DNA from 3 places in the Brevibacillus sp. FSL K6-6036 genome. Region 2 is predicted to be linked to each of the others. Evidence: riboswitches for the same ligand, from Rfam matches in the RefSeq annotation. Region 2 holds a riboswitch; each other region holds the start of a gene.
What was found. Region 2 has a riboswitch for cyclic di-GMP ahead of NST37_RS04105 (transglutaminase-like domain-containing protein). Riboswitches for the same ligand answer to the same signal wherever they lie in the genome.
Positions count from the first base shown of each region.

Region 1: it holds a riboswitch for cyclic di-GMP, as region 2 does, so the genes downstream of both, NST37_RS23920 (methyl-accepting chemotaxis protein) here and NST37_RS04105 (transglutaminase-like domain-containing protein) in region 2, are expected to answer to the same signal.
Region 3: it holds a riboswitch for cyclic di-GMP, as region 2 does, so the genes downstream of both, ggt (gamma-glutamyltransferase) here and NST37_RS04105 (transglutaminase-like domain-containing protein) in region 2, are expected to answer to the same signal.

Region 1 is NZ_CP150173.1:4,893,752-4,900,297, forward strand. Features, by position in the region: gene cspD (cold-shock protein CspD) at 171-371, opposite strand; gene NST37_RS23915 (transporter substrate-binding domain-containing protein) at 575-1,444, opposite strand; gene NST37_RS23920 (methyl-accepting chemotaxis protein) at 1,585-3,558, opposite strand; cyclic di-GMP riboswitch class I at 3,658-3,750, opposite strand; gene NST37_RS23925 (hypothetical protein) at 3,962-4,396, shown strand; gene NST37_RS23930 (YxcD family protein) at 4,384-4,680, shown strand; gene NST37_RS23935 (response regulator transcription factor) at 4,969-5,661, shown strand; gene NST37_RS23940 (sensor histidine kinase) at 5,639-6,546, shown strand, end outside.
Region 2 is NZ_CP150173.1:784,855-791,400, forward strand. Features, by position in the region: gene NST37_RS04085 (RNA polymerase sigma factor) at 1-81, shown strand, start outside; gene NST37_RS04090 (hypothetical protein) at 149-1,129, shown strand; gene NST37_RS04095 (response regulator) at 1,340-2,479, shown strand; gene NST37_RS04100 (class D sortase) at 2,502-3,179, shown strand; cyclic di-GMP riboswitch class I at 3,271-3,357, shown strand; gene NST37_RS04105 (transglutaminase-like domain-containing protein) at 3,372-4,175, shown strand; gene NST37_RS04110 (collagen binding domain-containing protein) at 4,544-6,546, shown strand, end outside.
Region 3 is NZ_CP150173.1:4,817,268-4,823,813, reverse strand. Features, by position in the region: gene ggt (gamma-glutamyltransferase) at 1-1,576, opposite strand, end outside; cyclic di-GMP riboswitch class I at 1,827-1,914, opposite strand; gene NST37_RS23590 (MBL fold metallo-hydrolase) at 2,129-3,088, opposite strand; gene NST37_RS23585 (glutamine--tRNA ligase/YqeY domain fusion protein) at 3,406-5,073, shown strand; gene NST37_RS23580 (QueT transporter family protein) at 5,850-6,455, shown strand; gene NST37_RS23575 (ATP-binding cassette domain-containing protein) at 6,452-6,546, shown strand, end outside.

The sequences.
Region 1 (6,546 bases), 1.0 Mb from region 2:
CTAAGGGCGCGGGCTACCAGATGATGGAGCCCAAAATCATAAAATGTTGCCAATGCGCGTCAATCTCCTTTGCTTAAATCTAAATGTCCTACCACTTAAAATGACCGAAAAAGAGGGCTGTATTCCTGTTGATGGAATAAGCCCTCTTTTCGCGTCTATATCAGAAGGATTTACAGTTTGTTTACGTTTGCAGCTTGTGGACCGCGATTGCCTTCCACGATGTCAAATTCAACATTTTGTCCTTCTTCCAGGCTTTTGAAACCATTTCCTTGGATCGCGGAGAAGTGAACGAATACGTCGTCACCATCTTCACGCTCAATGAAACCAAAGCCCTTTTCAGCATTAAACCATTTTACTTTTCCGATCACGATTGTGGCCTCCTCATGTAAACAATTGATAAAAAGCAAGAAAACCTCAAAACCGTTTCCGCTTGAAACCTCATGAGAGGCCGCAAAATCGTTCCCGGGTATTCATGTCTTTTTAACATAGATAATATCATACCATCATTTTCGTCAATTAGCAAACATCGCTGCGTGCCTACACGCAGCGATATTTCCACTATAGCAATATTTGGCTATTGGAGCCACTTTTTGTACAGCTCATCAAATTTGCCTTGCAGCTTCATTTCATCCATCCATACATCCAGATAGCTGGCAAAGATAAAATCTCCGCGGTGGATCATGTACGCTTTTTCGCTTTTGGTGAAAGGATTGGAAGTCAAAGCCGCATACAAGCGCGGGTCTGCCTTTTGGTAAACCATGGCTTCCAGCGTGTCCGTAATCATCACATCATAAGTGCCGTTGGCTACGAGGCCCGGAATGTCGAGGTTGTTTTCCACTACTGTCACCTTCGCGTTTGTCAGGTGCTCGCGAACAAATTTTTCGTTGGTTCCGCCTGGATTCACGCCAATGCGGACAGTCGGCTTGTTGATGTCTTCAACGGTTTTGTACTTGTCTTTATCCTCTTTGCGGATCAGCGGAGCCTTTCCGAATTGGATGTAGCCTTCGCTCATGTGGGCCTTTTTCTGTCTTTCGGTATTGCGGGTAACGCCGCCAACAGCGATATCGAATTTGTCAGCCAAAAGGTCATCCATCAATGTCGGCCAGGAGGTTTGGACGAAGCGGGCTTCTACGCCCAGACTTTTCGCAAACTCTTTCATGGCGTCGATATCGTAACCTTCAAACTCGCCAGTCTTCGGATTCAAATATGTGAAAGGTTTGTAGTCACCCGGTGTGCCGATGAGGATGTACCCCCGCTTAATGATCGCATCGAGGCGGGACTCAAACTTTTTATTTTCCTGTTTCAGATCGGTATTTTTCGCGTATACAGCATTTTGATTGGCCGCCGCGACAGAGCTCATCGCCGAAGCATTGCCGACTGTGCCTGTCGCAAGCAAAGCAGCGGCTACAGTACTTGCCATCATGAGTTTTTTCCAGTTTTTCATCTTCTTCTCCTCCAGATCCAATGCTTTTGTCTTTGTTTCTGCCTCAACACTTTCCAGATGTTTCCTGCTATCTCCCAGAGGCATCCCCCCTTTCGCAGGAGGCTTTTCCTACTGATATCCAAAATGGCCACAGCGTATGGCTACAGCGTAAATTTCCCAAGCCTCTTCTGCATTTCATCCACCACATCTTGCAGCTTGCCGACGGATTCGGCAATATCTTCAATCGTACGCAGTTGTTGATGTGTCGCTTCCGCCACATTTTTTGCATCCTCGGATGCATGGTTGGCGATGGCGTGCATTTCTGCCACCGATGCGCTTACCTCTTCCGAACCGGCCGACATTTCTTCCGAAGCGGCGGAGACTTCGAGGATGTGGTCTGCTACATTGCGCGATGCGCTCATGATGCGATCAAAAATGGCTCGCACTTCCTCGATCAGCTCAACACCGTCTTTCACGTTTTTATTCCCGGCATCCATCGCCTCGACTGCTTCCGCGGTATCCTGCTGGATTTCCTGGATCAGCTGAGCGATTTTCGCCGCCGATTCTTCAGACTGATGCGCCAGACTCTTCACTTCACCCGCTACAACCGCGAAGCCGCGGCCATGCTCGCCTGCCCGTGCCGCTTCAATCGATGCGTTCAAGGCGAGGAGATTGATCTGTGAGGTCAGCCCGCTGATCGTGTCAAGAATGCTTTCGATTTCCTGGGACCGCGCATGCAGTTTTTCGATGGCTGTCGACACCTTGGCAGTGCCCTCTCCGATACTCGTCATTTGCTGCACGGCGTGATCTACCACCGTAGCGCCCTGCTCAGCCTGTTTGGCCGCCTCCTGCGCAGATTCCGATACCCGCGAGGATGTCTCCGCAATCTTCACGATGCCGACGGCCATATCATTCATCGAAAGCGCGACTTCCTGCGCACTGCCAGCCTGCGCTGCGGCGCCGTCAGCAATTTGTTGAACAGAGCTGCTGATCCGGTTTACTGCCTGGGTCGCTTGATCTATCCCGGCAGATACTTCCTTGGTAAAGGAGAGCACCTCATCCGAAGACAGGGAGACACCCTGGATCAAGTCCTTCAAATGATTCACCGTTTGGTTGAAATCGCGGGACAACACGGCGATCTCGTCTTTTCCTTGCACGGTCACGCTATTGGTCAAGTCGCCCTTCGCCACCACCTGCACCACCTGGTTCAGACGCTGAATAGGCCGGACCATGCTGACTGCCACGGCATAAACGACGGCGATAGCGAGAACGATAGCGACACCGGAGATGATCAACAGCTTCACCATCAATTCAGCGATAGGGGCATGCAGCTCTTCAGATGGAGCGGCAATAAATACCCCCCAGTGTTGGTCAGTAGACGCGTAGGATGCGAACATTTCCTTGCCATCCGCCTCGTACTGAACCGTTCCCTCTCCGCCGCTTTGGATCGCTTGGAAAGCCTCCTGCAGCTGCGGAATATCGGTAGTAGCCAGAGACTCCTTCAGGATCAACTCTTCATTTGGATTCCAGACATAGGTTCCTTTTTGACTGACGAGGAAAGCGTAGCCTGTCTGCCCAAAGGTTTCCTCGGAAACGGTTGTCTGAATTTCGTTGATCGGGATGGTAGACCCCATGTACCCGTACTGCTTGTTGTTTTTCATCAGCGGTACGATGATCGTCACGATATTGTTGCCGGTACGCTTGGAGACGACCGGCTCCGAGATGATCACTTTCCCTTCGCCTTTTCCCGCAGCCTGAAAGTGCTCCCTGTCGGAAACCTGTGTCACTTCGCCTTTGAAGTTGATGACACGGTTTCCGGTCAGGTCGTAGGAAAAGAAGAAGGTTTCAAACTCCGGGTGTTGCTTCTGGGCGTCCTGAATCAGCTTCAGGTCCTTTGCCTGATCGTTGTCTTCCGAGATCATTTTGGAAATCGTTTCGAGAATGATAATTTTGCTGTTAAAAAACGTTTCAATCTGTTCAGACAGATTTTTTGCGCTCAGCTCGGCTTCCTTGTCAAGGCTCGTTTCCAGAATACTCGAGGAGCTCCAGTAACTCGCAACAGATACAGAAATCAAACTGATAATTAGCAGGATGCTCATCACCACAATCAGTTTTTGCTTGAGACTGTTTCCCATGGATATGATCCCTCCCTATCCCCCTACACGCGACGACCTGCCTTCTTTTTTGGGCACAAAAAAAAGAAGACTGCCATTCCGACAGCTTCTTTGCTTCGGTCTGGCAACCCGGCTGTCGTAGCCGCATTTTTATGCAGCCTTAGACCCGTGGCTTTGCGTCCCCGCCTTTCAGTGGGTTTGCCTTTTTCAGAATTTTTAATTAGGTTAAAAATACTATAGCAAAATTATAATAACATACTCATAACCTATTGAGCGTAGTAAATGAGGACTATTTTGCGAACAAAAAAATATCATACAATCTGTGACAAATCATCATTTACTATCAATACCGGTTGAATAAGCCGGAAAATAATCATAGACTTATATATAGACGGAAAATAAAAAGGAGATGACTTTTCCTATAATGAAAAAATTACTGATGTTGGTCATTGCGTTTGTCCTTGTACTGGCTCCAACTGGCTTTGTAACCGATCACGCCGATGCCAAAGGCTACAAATCCGGCAAAAAGTCTATCGCTCCTACAAAAACGACGCCGAACAAAGCGGATTCCAATGTAAATGCGACGACGAACAACAACACCACGAATTCCACAACACCGGTAAAAAATACATCTACTGCTGCACCGAGCAAAGGCGGTTTCATGAAAGGCCTGCTCGTCGGCGGTCTGGCAGGATTGCTGTTTGGCAGCCTGTTCAGCGATTTGGGCGTACTCGGCTCCATCCTCGGATTCATGATCAACATCCTCGCGGTCATCGTGTTGATCGCTGTGATCCGGAAGGTTTACTTGCTCTTTAAAAACCAGCGTAAAAAGCAGGAATGGGATACATGGAAACGATAAAAATTCTTGAGCAGGACATTATAAACGCCATTTGCATGCATGTGGCGAGCAAAAAGCAGATTCAGCCGCAAGAGGTTGCCGTCGAGCTGATGTGGGACGAGGACTACGGTTTTTCCGCTGAAGTGTACGCCAACGACCGCAAGCAGATCTTTATCAAAATCAACATTATTGAAGCGATCCGTTATTGGCTGCAGACGTACATGCACCGCGATCCTTATTCGGCCAGACTGGAACTCGTTCTAGACGAAGAAGAAGGCATTATCGCCTATGCGAGCTACGGCTGATAAAAACGCAGCACAATTCTGCACGATCATTGTTTGCCATAAAAAAGCATCATCGGAAAATTGCTGAGCTTTGATCCGAATGCTGAGCTTTGACCCGCAAGCCGGACACTTTACCAGGTGCCCTGTCTTGCGGGTCATTGTTTTCTTTTTCGCCTATCATTTCTTTTCGTAAGAATTTTGTAAGGATTTTCAAAGCCCTTTTGTAAAAAGTACCCGGTATGATAGAAATATCTCCTCGGTTCGGGAAATGAACAGACACAAGAAAGATTCGTAAGGTGGGAAGCTGGCGTGTCCAAGTATAATGTGCTTGTCGTGGACGATGAAGCAGAAATCCGCGACGCGATCGAAATTTATCTCAAGAACGAAAACATCAAGGTATTCAAAGCGGAGAACGGACTTCAAGCTTTGGAAGTGTTAAACAGCGAGGATTTGCACCTCATTATCATGGATATTATGATGCCGCAGATGGACGGGATCAAAGCGACCTTTGCCATCCGGGAAAGCCGAAACATTCCGATCATCATGCTGTCGGCAAAATCGGAGGATACGGACAAAATCCTCGGGCTTAACGTCGGAGCGGACGACTATGTAACGAAGCCGTTTAACCCGATGGAGCTGGTAGCGCGGGTCAAATCGCAGCTGCGGCGCTATACCCATCTGGGGACGTATGTTGCGGGCGAAGACGAAATTCACGTCAGGGGGCTAGTCCTCAACACGACCTCCAAGACGGTTTTTGTCGATGACGAGGAGGTTCGCCTGACCCCTACGGAGTACAAAATCCTCGAGCTGCTGATGAAAAACAAGGGCCGTGTCTTCTCCATTGAAGAAATATACGAGCTGGTCTGGAAGGAACCGTACATGAACGCCGAAAATACGGTGGCTGTACATGTGAGAAGAATCAGGGAAAAGATCGAGATCAACCCGAAGGAACCGAAATATTTAAAGGTGGTATGGGGAATTGGATACAAAATCGAAAAATAAGCTGGGGCTGATTCTGGTTTCCCTGCTGTTCCTGTGTATGACCTCTCTTTCTTTCCTGGCGTCGGCGGACATCGCTTTGCGGACCGATTACCTTCAACAGGACCGCTACTACAAGACAAATGGCTTCCAGGAGGAGCTCAGCCAGTTTATCGACATGGTCAAAAGGCTTCATTTCAACTACCGGGGGTATCCCGACAAAACAGATATGGAGAAGCTCGGAGAAGATCAATACGAGCAGCTCAAGAGCGATTTCGCGAGCAGCTCTGCGGGGCAAATGGAAGAAATCAACCAGCATTACGCTTCACTGATCGCGGAAGCCGAGGCTTCCGGAAAAGCGGCGAATGTCCCCAAGCTGGAACAGGCAAGAGACCAGGAACTGCAAAAGATACGCCAGTCTCAGGAAGAATCGTTCCGGCAAGCGGTGAAGCAAGCCGTTGCCGCAAAGGACCAGGAATACAGGGATCTGGAGGATAGCATCGCTTTGCGGAGCGGGTCATTCCGCTACTACATCGTGAACAAGAACAGGGACGAGGTGTACACCAATGTACCGACCCCTCCTTCGGTGGAAGAACTGAAATCCAACTCTGTCTATTCCATCCGCTTTCCTAACAGCGACAACGAAACGGATAACAGCTTCCGTTGGATCAATCACTTTTTTCAAACCAATCACTGGGAAGGGATCATCTACGTCCCGAAAAATGTGGAAGGATACAGCCTGATCCACTCCAACGCGCAGTATTATGCGGCGATCCGCGAAAGGCTGTTCAAGGAATGCGCCCTGCTCGTCATCACCGCTGTAGCTGCGGTCGGACTGTTCCTGTATTTGCGCAAGCGCGCAGCCGAGCTCTCCTTTGTCGAAGGCTCGCTCTTCTTGCTGCGGCGCAT
Region 2 (6,546 bases):
ATGCATCGGGCGATGAAAGCTGTTCAGAGCAGCAGGCAAGTTTCTGTTATGGAGGCGATGAAAAATGCCGTCACGAGATGAACAGAGAATCTGGGAGGATTTAAGGAGTTTTCCTGATCAAAAACTTTCTTGGGAGCGAAAACAAGTGATGTTGGAGAACATTCGCGAAGAGCGAAGAAAGATCAGCAAGCAGCAAAAGCGAGCAAAATACGTATGGGTGGCGAACGGGCTTGTCGCATGCGCAGCGGTGTTTTTCGTTATCTGGATGAAACCATTCTCTACTCCGGTAGAAACATCGGCGAGTCATGCTTCTATCGACCCGGCCTATGTTGAGGCTGCCCAAAAGGCAATTAAATCGGCAGGAATCAACAAGGAAATTCTCTTTGATGAGTTTGAGAAAGATGGAGATTACGATATTATCCGGAAAGCGGATCGAGAGGCCATTGTGACATTTTACCCGAATACGACAAAAGTTCGTACCATCTTGGTAGAGTGTGCGGTCAATGAGTTGCCGACGAGTTATCAAAAATATGTCGATACCGCCCAAAAGGCATTCAAAGAGGCCAATCAACAAGTCGTTTTTCAACAAGCCCGTTTCTTTAAAAGCGATGAAGGAACAGACCTGTCATTTTATTTAGAAAATCAACAATACGTCAGCGTCGATGTGAATACAAACAGAGTGACCAATTACTCCCTGGATTACAAGCTGGATGATGTGGATAAAAAGTATGTGTATCAGGCCCAAAAAGCGCTCATGCTCCTAACGGGCAAGCAGAGCTTCTCATTTTCGCATGCCAATAAACGTTCGGGTAAAGTAGAAGAAGTGTGGACACTCAAGAATGAAAATGAGCGGTATACTGTCCGGATCGGTGCGAAATCCTCCCGAATATACAAGGTTGACCACGTAACGGACCGATATAAAATAAACTCGAAAGAAGAAGCGATCTCAGTGACTAAGCCGCTGATTGCAAGCATATTTGGAATCGATATCGCCGGGTACAAGGCGGATGGCGGCAAAGATTGGGGAGGCTATGTGTTGACCAGCGAAGGGAAGCCGGTTATCAGGGTTATCATTCATGATTTACATATCGGCGATATCTCAGGCATTTACGTTGAATGGGACGAATGACGGGAAAAGCTACTGACTTGTTGCATGGTCGGTAGCTTTTTTGTGTCTTGGTTTTGATCGGCAGCATTTATCCCCCTTAGCCAGCAACCGCCAAAATGGTTTATACAGCTTGGACATCTCATTGACCTATTGCTACAATAATATGGGAGAGTTGTTAGCGGCTGTTGTCCCAAAAATAGTTACAGCTGAAGCAAAATAGGAGAGATATGCTTGAAAGCGATTATCGTAGACGATGAGAGGCTTGCATTGAGAAGAATGGAAAAGCTCCTGAAGGAACAGAACGCGAACACTCCCATTCACTTGATGGGGTCTTTTCAAGATCCGCATGCCGCATTGGAGGCCGCGAAGCAAGAAAAACTGGATGTAGCGTTCCTGGATATTCAGATGATCGATATGGATGGATTTGAATTGGCTGAGCACTTGTTGAACATTCAGCCGCAACTTCACATTGTTTTCGTTACCGCCTTTCAAGAGTATGCCGTGAAAGCCTTTGAAATGAACGCACTCGACTATTTGTTGAAGCCTGTCCATCAGGGCAGATTGGCTGTGACCCTGCAACGGGTGGCAGAATCCGCCGGGAAGACCTCGGTCAGCTACAGCAGCCAAAAACATATGACACTCTGCTGCTTGCAAAGCTTGCATTATCTCGATCAACAAGGCAACGAACAATATCTTCCCTGGAAAACACTGAAGGGGCAGGAGCTGTTTGCGTATCTGGTACACTATCGGGATAAGACAGTGAGCAAGCAGGTTTTGATAGATTTGCTCTGGCCTGATTACGATTCAGTCCGGTCGAGGACACAGCTGCATACGGCCATTTATCAGATTCGGAAAATGATTAAGAGCATTGGCTTCGATTTGGAGATTAAATACAAGGATGAAGGGTATCGACTGGTGTGGGGAGATGTGAAGCTGGATGTTGAGGAATGGGAAGCCTTGGTGCGAGATGCTCCCAAAGTTACAGAAGAGACATTGGAACAGCACTTGTCTATCATGGCCAAGTACACAGGCGATTTTCTGGAGGAGCATCCGTATTTGTGGGCAGAGTACGAGCAGGAGCGCTTGCGGTTGCTCTGGTTGAACCATGTCAAGCAAATTGCTGAATATTACGTATCGGTTGAACAATATACCGAGGCGATTTTGATTTATCAAAAGATACGTGAAAAGTTTCCAGTAATGGAAGAGGGCTACTTCTATTTAATGAAGATATACGCCATGTTGAACCACCAAGGCGAGGTGAGCAAGCAGTTCAAGCTGATCTCGACCAAGCTGAGAGAGGAATTCGATGTTGCTCCCAGCAAGGAACTGACGGAGTGGTATGAACAATGGAAAAAAGGGGATCAAACCTAAAACGGACAGGGACGGGCAAACCATGAAAATGAGACTGTTATCAATGCTTCTGATCGTGGCCGGAATCGTTGTGCTGAGCTATCCAACACTGGCTGAAGAGTATCAGGACTACCGGCAGCAAAAGCTTGTCGAGGAATGGCAAAACAGTTTGCAGAATATTTCCAATGGGGAAGAGGCCGCTGGATCAAATCCTGCACCGGCAATTCCTTCCTCAACAGAAGATAGCGAGACAGCGATAGAAAGTGCCGATGCTGCGACCGAGAAGGAGAACGGGAAAAAGCCGGCACCGGACTTTGGCAGCTATAAGAATATGGAAGGTATTTTGACGATTGAAAAGATTGGTCTAATGCTGCCCATTTTGCACGGTGCATCAGATAACAATATGAAAACGACGGTTGCGAGCATCGAAAACACCGGGAGGGCCGGGGAAGTCGGCAATTATGCCATCGCTGGACACAGAAACTTTACATACGGTCGAAATTTCAATCGATTGGATGAGATGGCTGCAGGAGACAAGATCGAGGTTGACAACGGCAAGAGCAAATTTTCCTATACCGTTACAGAAAAATTGTATGTAAAGCCCGAAGAGGTGTGGGTTTTGGAAGGGAACGGAAAAGATAAGGAGATTACGCTCATCACCTGCCATCCGATGCACAATCCGACACACCGACTGATTATTAGGGGAAAAATGACAGAGTGATTGATATTTTTCAAGAAAAGATAGGATGAGGCTCCCTTTTCTAGTAAAGTTATGCTATTATTTTTTTAGTATATTTGATTTTAAAACTTTCAAACGATAATGGCAAATCTAATGAAAATTAGAGACGCAAAGCTATAGGGCCTTCCTTGTGTATGCAAGATGGCAGCCAGCTACCGAAAGGGGAGTTTTTTTGTGTTTTTTCGACGACTTTCGATGACAGTGGTAGGCATGTGTTTGCTGGCGGCTCCAGCGACTGCGTGGGCGAGCTCCGCTCCTTCCTTTATTGATGTAAGCGAGCTCAATAATGGAATCGTCAAAGTTCAACACCATCATTCGGCACAGCCAGTCAATGAAAAAGTAAAAATCACGAAAGACAACCAGAACTTCTATTATAGCGTAAAAGACAACAACCGTTTCCCACTACAGCTAGGAGATGGCAAATATACGATTACACTCCTGCAACACGTTGCGAACAATAAATACCGTTCGATAGAAAGCAAGGAAGTGAACCTGACGGCATCAAGCCCGCAGGCCGTTTTCCTGCAACCGATCCAGATGATCTACTGGAACGACAAGACGAATGCGACCGCAAAAGCCAGAGAGCTGACCAAGGGCTTGAAGACCGACAAGGAAAAGGTACAAGCTATCTACAATTATGTGATCCAAAACGTCCAGTACGATTACCCAAAAGCCAATCAAGTTACGAGTGAATACATCCCTTCGGTAGATGCGACATTGACTGCAGGGCAAGGCATCTGTTACGATTACGCATCGCTGTTTGCCGCCATGCTGCGCAGCCAGGGGATTCCTGCCAAGCTGGTGATGGGACGGAAAAACGACATCCCGCAATACCATGCCTGGAATGAGATTTACTTGAAAGAGACGAACGAATGGATTACGGTCGATACAACATATGATTCGATTATGGTAAAGGGAACGAAAAAGCCGGCCATGATCAAGAATAAAAGTGAATATGTCATAGAAAAGCAGTATTAGGACACGATGCAGGAACTGCTCAGAAGCCGCTCCCTCTCATAAAAGAGGCGGGCGGCTTTTCGTTTTCTCCTATTCAGAATAAATTCAGAGTGATCTTTTATAGTGTGTTTTGTGGCTTAACAGCCAAAACCATACAAATTTTGATGTAAGTCGCCACCAAGAAAGAACAGCTTTAGACACTTACAAATAAAGAACAATGGAGAGGAGGAAGCAACGAAAAAAACATGCTCTCAGGATTGTGCAAGGTGTCATATTCTTCTTCCCCGGCGAAAAGGGGACTGGCAGCATTATCAAAACTTCATATGGGTAATCGCTGCTAGAGTCGTACGACCTTGCCAATTTAAACATGCGAGGTGAACGTAGTTAAGATGTGGCAGCGAAAGAAGCTTTTATCTGTTTACTTAGTATTCGCTTTGCTGGTGAATCTCTTCTTGCCATCCGCGTTTGTCAGTGCCAATGAAGTACCGATGAACGCAGGAATCACCAGTGAAGAAGGTGCCCCAACAAGTGGCGAGGTGTCCGAGCCGGGAACGGATCAAGAACCAGGCGCGGAGAATCCAGAGCCAGGTGCGGAGAATCCAGAGCCGGGTGGGGAGAATCCAGAGCCGGGTGGGGAGAATCCAGAGCCGGGTGCGGAGAATCCAGAGCCGGGTGCGGAGAATCCAGTGCCGGGTGGGGAGAATCCGGAGCCGGGTGCGGAGAATCCAGAGCCGGGTGCGGAGAATCCAGTGCCGGGCACGGAGAATCCGCAGCCGGGCACGGAGAATCCGCAGCCAGGTACGGAGAATCCGCAGCCAGGCACGGAGAATCCGCAGCCAGGCACGGAAAATCCAGGAACCGGAACGAATCCGGTGCCAGACCCGCCACCGCCACCACCGCCCCCAGCACCACCTGTAGAGCCCGAAAAATCACCAGAGAACATCATAACAAAAGTGGTGATGAAGGATGAGGAAGGTAATAACATTACCGAGATTCGTCCTGATCAGGGATCAATGGTAAAGATCATCTTCGACTGGCATCTTCCGGAGGGGCACACCTATAAGGGTGGCGACACTTTTACCTTCGATCTGCCGGACAAATTTAAGGTAGACCGACTTTTGGATGGACCTCTCACGGGGGACGTAGGGACATTTGAAGTAACACCGGAAGGCACCGTTACCTTCACTTTTAGCGAAGATGTGGAGAATGACGAATTCGTCGGTACGTTTGAGGTTTGGCGAACCTTTGACGAAAGCAAATTTTCCGGGGGAACGAAGCAGCAGATCGAATTTCCGTTCGGAGAAACGATCAACGTTCATTTCAAAGCCAATATCCGGGAAGAAATGGACAAGCAAGGAACAGCCAAGAAAATGAACCCAAGCGAGATCGACTGGGTTGTCGATTTTAACAAGGGCGAGCAAAAGATTACAGGCGCGACCTTCCAGGATAGCATACCTGCCGGACTTGAACTCGTTTCTTCTTCTGTCGAGGTATATGAGCTGGAGGTCATGCTGGACGGAAGTGTAAGGCAGGGAAGTGCTGTGACGATACAGCCAACAGTCTCCGGCAATCAGTTCCAGCTGGTCTTTGGAGATATCGATAAAGCGTATCGCGTCAAGTACAAAACAAATATCCTTGAGGCCAAAAATACGACATACACCAACAATGTGTCGGTTACGGGCGGTTCGTACGCAAAGGACGATTCAGCATCCGTCAGTGTGGCATTCAGCGAACCGCTCGCGAAAAAGTCTCTTGATTACAAGTCTTCTACACAAACCCTCACTTGGTCCATTGAGTACAATTACAATGAGCAAGTGATTGCACCGGGAAGTGCCTGGATTGTCGATACCTTTGAAACTGAGCAGACTCAGGAATTCCTCAAGGACACACTGAAAGTCTACGAGGTTACCATCGACGAAAACGGTAAGGCGACCCGGGGAAACCAAGTGGCTTCTAATGAATACATCATAGACGATACACTTCCAAACGGCTTTAAACTGGACTTTCCGAACGGCGTTCAGTCTGCCTATGAAATCATTTACGACACAAAAGCGAAGGACCGTGTTCGCAAGAGTGTCAATGTGACGAACAAGGCAGAGATGTACGATGGCACGACTAAACAGGCAACGAAAGGGATGTACCAGGTCATCTTTTGGAAGGACGCCAAAAACGAGGACATCAACTACAGCACCAAGACCATTCTCTGGAAGATGTATCTGAACTATGACAACTATCAAATGGACGAAGTTGTCATCACCGACCACTACAAGGGCCAAGGGATTGAGCTTGACAAAGATAGCCTGAAAATTTCCGGATTGACAGAGGGGACAGATTACACGATCGAGCCCATCAACAATTATCGCGAAGGGTTTACGATCAAGTTCAATCATCC
Region 3 (6,546 bases), 1.1 Mb from region 2:
TGATGTTGCTTTTCGGATCGATCAGAATGGCACCGGATTGACCCATCGCATCGGTATAAGCGGCTTCCAGCTTCTCAACCGGATGACCGCGTTTTACCAGCTCGTCGAGGACTTCCTGCGGAATGCGGCTCTCTACCTTCAGATTGTTGGAGGAGGAGCCCCAGTTGCGGCCATGCAGCCATCTCGGTGCTTCAATCGCGTCTTGAACCGTGAATCCGAAGTCGATAATGCGCGTGACGAGAGCGGCTTGTGTCTGCGGCTGCCCCTCACCGCCCTGTGTACCGTACAGCAGGTAAGGCTTGTTGTCTTTCAAGAGCATAGCCGGGTTGATCGTGTGGAAGGTGCGCTTGCCTGGCTCCAGGTGGTTGATATGATTCGGGTCCAGAGAGAAGTAGCTTCCACGGTTTTGCAAGAGAACACCAGTGTCCTTCGCGACGACGCCCGAGCCCCAATCGAAGTAGTGGCTCTGGATCATGGAAACGGCATTGCCGTACTTGTCGACTACACCGAGCCAGGTAGTGTCGCCCTTGGGATCGAGCGGTTCTACGGTTTTGGCAGCCTGCTTCATGTCAATCCGGGCAGCAAGGTCTTTGCCGTGCTGCTTGGACAGCAGCTCGTCTACCGGAATGTCAACAAACTCAGGGTCTGTCAGCCATTTGTCGCGGTCGGCAAACGCTTGCTTCGTCGCTTCCACGATAGCGTGGTAGTAATCCGGCGTGCCTTCGCCCATGCTCTTCAGGTCAATGTTGTTCAATATGTTCAGAATCGACAATGAGGCCATGCCTTGAGAGTTGGGCGGTACGTTGTAGGCTTGGTATCCGCGATAGTCGACGGTGATCGGATCAGCCCAGGTGGACGTGTGCTTTTCAAAGTCTTTCAGAGTCAGCAAACCGCCGTTTGCCTGCATGTCTTTTACGATTTTTTCGGCGATCTCGCCTTTGTAAAAACCGTCTGCGCCTTTTTTGGCGATCACTTTCAACGTTTTCGCCAGATCCTCCTGCTTGAGGATTTCGCCGGCCTGGTACGGCTCGCCGTTCGCTTTCAGGTAGGTCTTGCGGAACCCTTCAAAGCGCTGCAGATTTTTCAGATCGTTGTCTGTCGGATCGATCGCGTATTTGGTCCAGTACACTTGGTTGGGAGAGACCGGATAGCCTTTTTCCGCATATCCAATCGCCGGCTCCAACAGTCTGTCCCATTTCAGCTTGCTATCTCCAGCCAATTCCTTGTGTGCGTAGTTGTACGCTTCCCACCAACCGGAAACGACACCAGGGACCGTGTTGGCGGACTCGTACCCGCGGGAAGGAATTTTTTCGTAGCCTTTCTTTTTGTAATATTCGATCGTTGCCTTTTCACCAGCTCGACCGCTTCCGTTCAGCGCTCTTACTTCTTTCGTCTTTGCATTGTAGATCAGCCAGAAGTTGTCGCCGCCAATCGACGTGTAGTGCGGGTAAACAACGGCGAGCGTAGACGCGGCGGCAATCGCGGCATCGACTGCGTTTCCGCCCTCCTCGAGTGTTTTGAGAGCTGCGGCTGTAGCCAGGTAGTGAGGAGCCGTAACCATGCCGTTTGGCGACATTGTTGTGGGGCGATTTGCCGCCTCCACTGCGGCAGTTGTGAAGCTGGACAGACCGATCGTCGCGGTCAGCGCTAAAACAGAGAGTTTCTTCCAGATTGACTTTTTCACTTTCCATCCTCCTTGTTGTGTACGGTCGAAGCATGAAAGGTTGAACGGTTCGGGTCAAAATCGATTGGCATCACCTCCTTTGCATAACAACACAAAAAGACCAATGACATAGGATCATTGGTCTTTGGTCCTACATCAATACTTCGGCAGCTGGCTGGCTTGTCCATTTGCTGGAGGTAGCCCCTGTAGCTTTGCGTCGCCGGATTTCCCCGGGTTTGCCATTATCGATATCAATGTGAAATAAGATAGTGAACGCAATTTGTGAAACTTAGTACATATGAAAAATTGTACATATGGGAAAAGATTCGTAAGATTGAATCTGATTCCATAGATGCAAAAAATATCTATCCATTACCTATATTCGGTAATATTGGACTAGTACTTTAGTGAAAAATTTATTTATTTTTTTCAAACAGATGCATATCCGTCTTCCGTTTCTCTTTCTTACTCCGAAACGGCTAAGATCTGCTGGCTAAGCTGTTGAAGGTTGCGAGCAAAGAGGCTGGGATAGCTCCAGGAGGCATATGGTTCGGGTATGGGGATTGCTTCGATGGCTTCGGGTGTGGAGCCGTTCTCGGCCAGATGCTTGGCTTGGTCCCACAAAGCTTCCAAATAGTGAAGACAGCTATCCACAGTTTGATGGTCTCCGACCGGGCCGTGGCCGCCGACTGCTGCCGAAATGGGCAGGTCTTTCCAAGCCTTCAAAACGGAGACCCAGTGGGAAAGATTTCCTGTCTGCATACTGGGATGATTTTGCACAAAAAGCAGGTCGCCGGCCAGAAGAACGCGGTCTTCGGGCAGGTACAGGACAGAGTCGCATGTGCTGTGTCCGTTTCCTTTGGCGGTCAGTACGGCAGTTCGCTTCGAGCCGTGGAGCGTGACAGAATCAGAAAATGTCAGGGAGGCAGGGGTCGCGGAGAACGTAGGCAGTGCAGCGTCAAGGGCGAGAATGTCTCCGAGGTCGGTGCGAAGCTCCTTTTGCTTTTCCGGATCTGATTCGGCTTCCAAAGATTGGCGAACCTTGTCAGGGTATTCGGGGTGCTGCTTTGCGAATTGGACGAGGCTTGTACAACGCTCGAGCATGAGATTTTTGGTGGTTTCTGTGGAGAGGATAATGGCATCGGAAAAGACTTGGTTGCCGCCCACATGGTCAAAGTGGAAATGGGAATTGATAACCAACGATACAGGGCGTCCAAGCAATTGCTCGGCTGCTTCTCGCAGTGCAAGCCCTGCCTTGGGCGTGTACATGGTGTCAAAAACGACCGTCCGATCGCCCAGATCGACGATGGCGGCATTGCCCATGGCTCCTGTGCCTGCTTTGATAACGGCGGCAAAAACACCTTCCACAATTTCTGCCAATGTAAAAAAGGAGGATTGTGTATTGATTTTTTCAAGCACACTCACAACAGATCACCCCAATCATAAAATATGTTTCTGCCTGTAGGATAAAATGGGAATCTTTTGGAAACAACTTCAATTTATATACATCGTGTGAACACCCACGGGGGCTCTCCTGCTTATGATAGTAAAAACCCTCTGAAGGGCGGTTTGTAAAAGCGCCTGGTCCAGAGAAGGTGATTCTTGCTACAAGCCGGTTGGCCAAGGGGTGACTGATAACGATGATGCATCGGCCCAACATCAGAAGCCAGGCGAATTTGTTGAACTATCGCCGGGGAATCAGTATTATGGAATGTAAAGGTGAAGGGAAAGGTTGAATTTCTGTGGAAAATAAATCGGCATCATCATCCAACTTTATCCGCAACATTGTCCTGGAAGACCTGCGAGAGGGCCGAGTCGGGGAAATCGTTACCCGCTTTCCTCCGGAGCCAAACGGGTATTTGCACATCGGACATGCCAAAGCGATTTGCCTTAATTTTGAACTGGCAAAGGAATTCAATGGCAGAGCCAATCTTCGTTTTGACGACACCAACCCGGTGAAAGAAGACACGGAGTACGTAGAAGCGATCAAGGAAGACGTACAATGGCTTGGCTTTGAGTGGGACGGACTGTTCTTTGCATCGGATTATTTTGAGGAAATGTACAATCGCGCCGTTCTGTTGATAAAAAAAGGACTGGCTTACGTATGTGATCTGTCCCCGGAAGAAATCCGCCAAACCAGAGGGACCTTGACGGAGCCGGGTACAAACAGCCCTTACCGCGACCGGTCGGTGGAAGAAAACCTGGATTTGTTCCAGCGGATGCGCAACGGCGAGTTTAAGGACGGCGAAAAGGTGTTGCGCGCCAAAATCGACATGAGCTCCCCCAATATCAACCTGCGTGACCCGATTTTGTACCGGATTTCGCATGCTACCCACCACAACACGGGAGACAAATGGTGCATCTACCCGATGTATGATTATGCACACCCGCTGGAGGACGCTATCGAGGGCGTAACCCACTCTCTCTGTTCGCTTGAGTTCGAGGATCATCGCCCGCTGTACGACTGGGTTGTCCGCGAATGTGAAATGGAAAACGTGCCGAGACAATACGAATTTGCCCGGTTGAACCTGACCAATACGGTAATGAGCAAACGGAAGCTGAAACAGTTGGTCGACGAACAGGTAGTAGACGGATGGGATGATCCGCGCATGCCTACCATTTCGGGACTTCGCCGCCGCGGCTTTACTCCTGAGTCCATCCGTACATTTGCCCGGGAAATCGGTGTGGCCAGAAGCAACAGCACCGTGGATGAAAAAATGCTGGAGCACTTCATCCGCGAGGACCTGAAGCTGAAAGCGCCGCGGACGATGGCTGTACTGCGCCCGCTGAAAGTGGTCATCACCAATTATCCGGAAGACCAGGTCGAGCTGCTGGATGCGGAGATCAACCCGGAAAATCCGGAAATGGGAACCAGACAAATTCCATTCTCCCGCGAAATCTACATTGAGCAGGACGACTTCATGGAGAACCCGCCGAGCAAGTATTTCCGCCTGTTCCCGGGAAATGAAGTACGGCTCAAGCACGCGTACTTCATCAAGTGCACGGACGTGATCAAGGATGAGCAAGGCAATGTCGTCGAAATCCACTGTACGTATGACCCTGAAACGAAGAGCGGCAGCGGCTTTACCGGTCGCAAAGTAAAAGGAACGATCCACTGGGTAGACGCCAAGCATGCGCTCCCTGCGGAGTTCCGCCTGTATGAACCGCTGATTTTGGATGATCAGGAGGAAGGAACCACGTTCCTTGACAATATCAATCCAAACTCTTTGGAGATCGTGAACGGATACGTGGAGCCTAACATGAAAGAGACCAAGCCCCACGACAAATACCAATTCTTCCGTCACGGATACTTTAATGTCGACCCGAAATATACGACAGAAGACAAGCTGGTGTTCAACCGGATTGTTTCCTTGAAGAGCTCGTTTGAACTGCCGAAGCAGCAGGGATAACAGAGAATGCAAAGCAGAAAGCTGTTGAAGTCTCATTGAGGCGTTCAACAGCTTTTTTTATTGGCTACATAGGATTAGGAACGTGGCTGCAGTGAGAGAAGCATATTTCCAGGATGCGCTCCGGTCTGCGTCCGCAAGGGAGCCGAGACTGTCCGCTCTACAACGATTCGCGGGGGAGCGTAAAAGCAGCAGCCGTTCCGAAGCCCAATCAGAGTTACGCTCCTGATTCCCGCGATTTCGTTGTTCCGCTGGGCTGGACTCCGCTAGTCGCTCCGCCTGGAAATATGCTTCTCTGTCGTCGCGGGTTCTTTCGGGTATCTCGGGGAGAAAACAAAAGCTGTAGAGATGAAACAGGAGAAAAACGCGAAGGTCTTTGGGACACATACCCAGGCTTCGTTCCAAAAGTGGAACACGCTTTTAGCGTCCAACCTCTGAGAGGCTTCTGCGAACGGGCTGCTTTTGGACGCGGTTCCACTTTTGGAACGAAGCCGGCCAGGATTACCCACGGCAAGTGTCCCACCGAACCTGGAGCGTTTTTCTCCTGTTTCATCTCCTCCTCCCAAAGCCCGAGCAACGCTCATTCTAAAAAACTACTATCGCTACCCTCGGTATCCATCTGACGTTCTTATCAAAATGGCCCTAGCAGATTAAAGAAGATTTGCTGTACCCAAGTCCATCTATAAACCTGTTCAAGCCATTGCGAGAGTCAGCGCGGAGGGGTAAACTAGCATCATGATCATGTAAACCGTTTTCATAGATAAAGGAGGTTACTAGAGATGGGAACGTCTCTCTTTCGGCGAAAGTGGACGACTGTCGACTTTGTCCTGATCGTCGTCACGGCGGCCTTGTACGCGGTCGCCTTGATTATGCTCGCTAACATCAAATTAGCTCCATCCGTACCGCTTCGACCGGCGAATGCGCTGCAGCCTGTTTTCGGCATTTTGTTTGGCATTCCCGGCTGCCTGGGTCTAGCATTTGGAAACGTGGCCAGCGATCTGCTGACGGGAGGCACACCGCCGCATGCAGTCATCGTCGGCTTCATCGGCAACTTTTTAGGAGGATTGATCGGATATTTGGCTGTGAGTCATCCGGCCTTGAAAACAGGGCGCAGCATCTTGCAATATTACATATTTGTTGTATTGATTGCCTCTGCAGTGGTGGCCTGCTCGATTTTGATCAATGTGGCGCTTGGCTTTACGCCGATGGCCATCGCAACCTTGTTTATTCCGACCGTCTTTTTGAATCAGGCAGTATCGACGGCAATACTGGGGCCAGTTCTGCTAAAGCTGCTGTATCCGTTTGTGAAGCGGGCAGGCTTGTACCGGGGACGAGCACACGGCAATGGACTGCTTTCCATTGAAGAAGGCGGGCTTCGTCCGTGACCGGTCAGCCGCTGCTCCGTTTGGAGAACGTTCGTTGGCAGTACGAGGATAGCGCCAAGCATGCGCTATCCGACATCAATCTTTCCCTCTA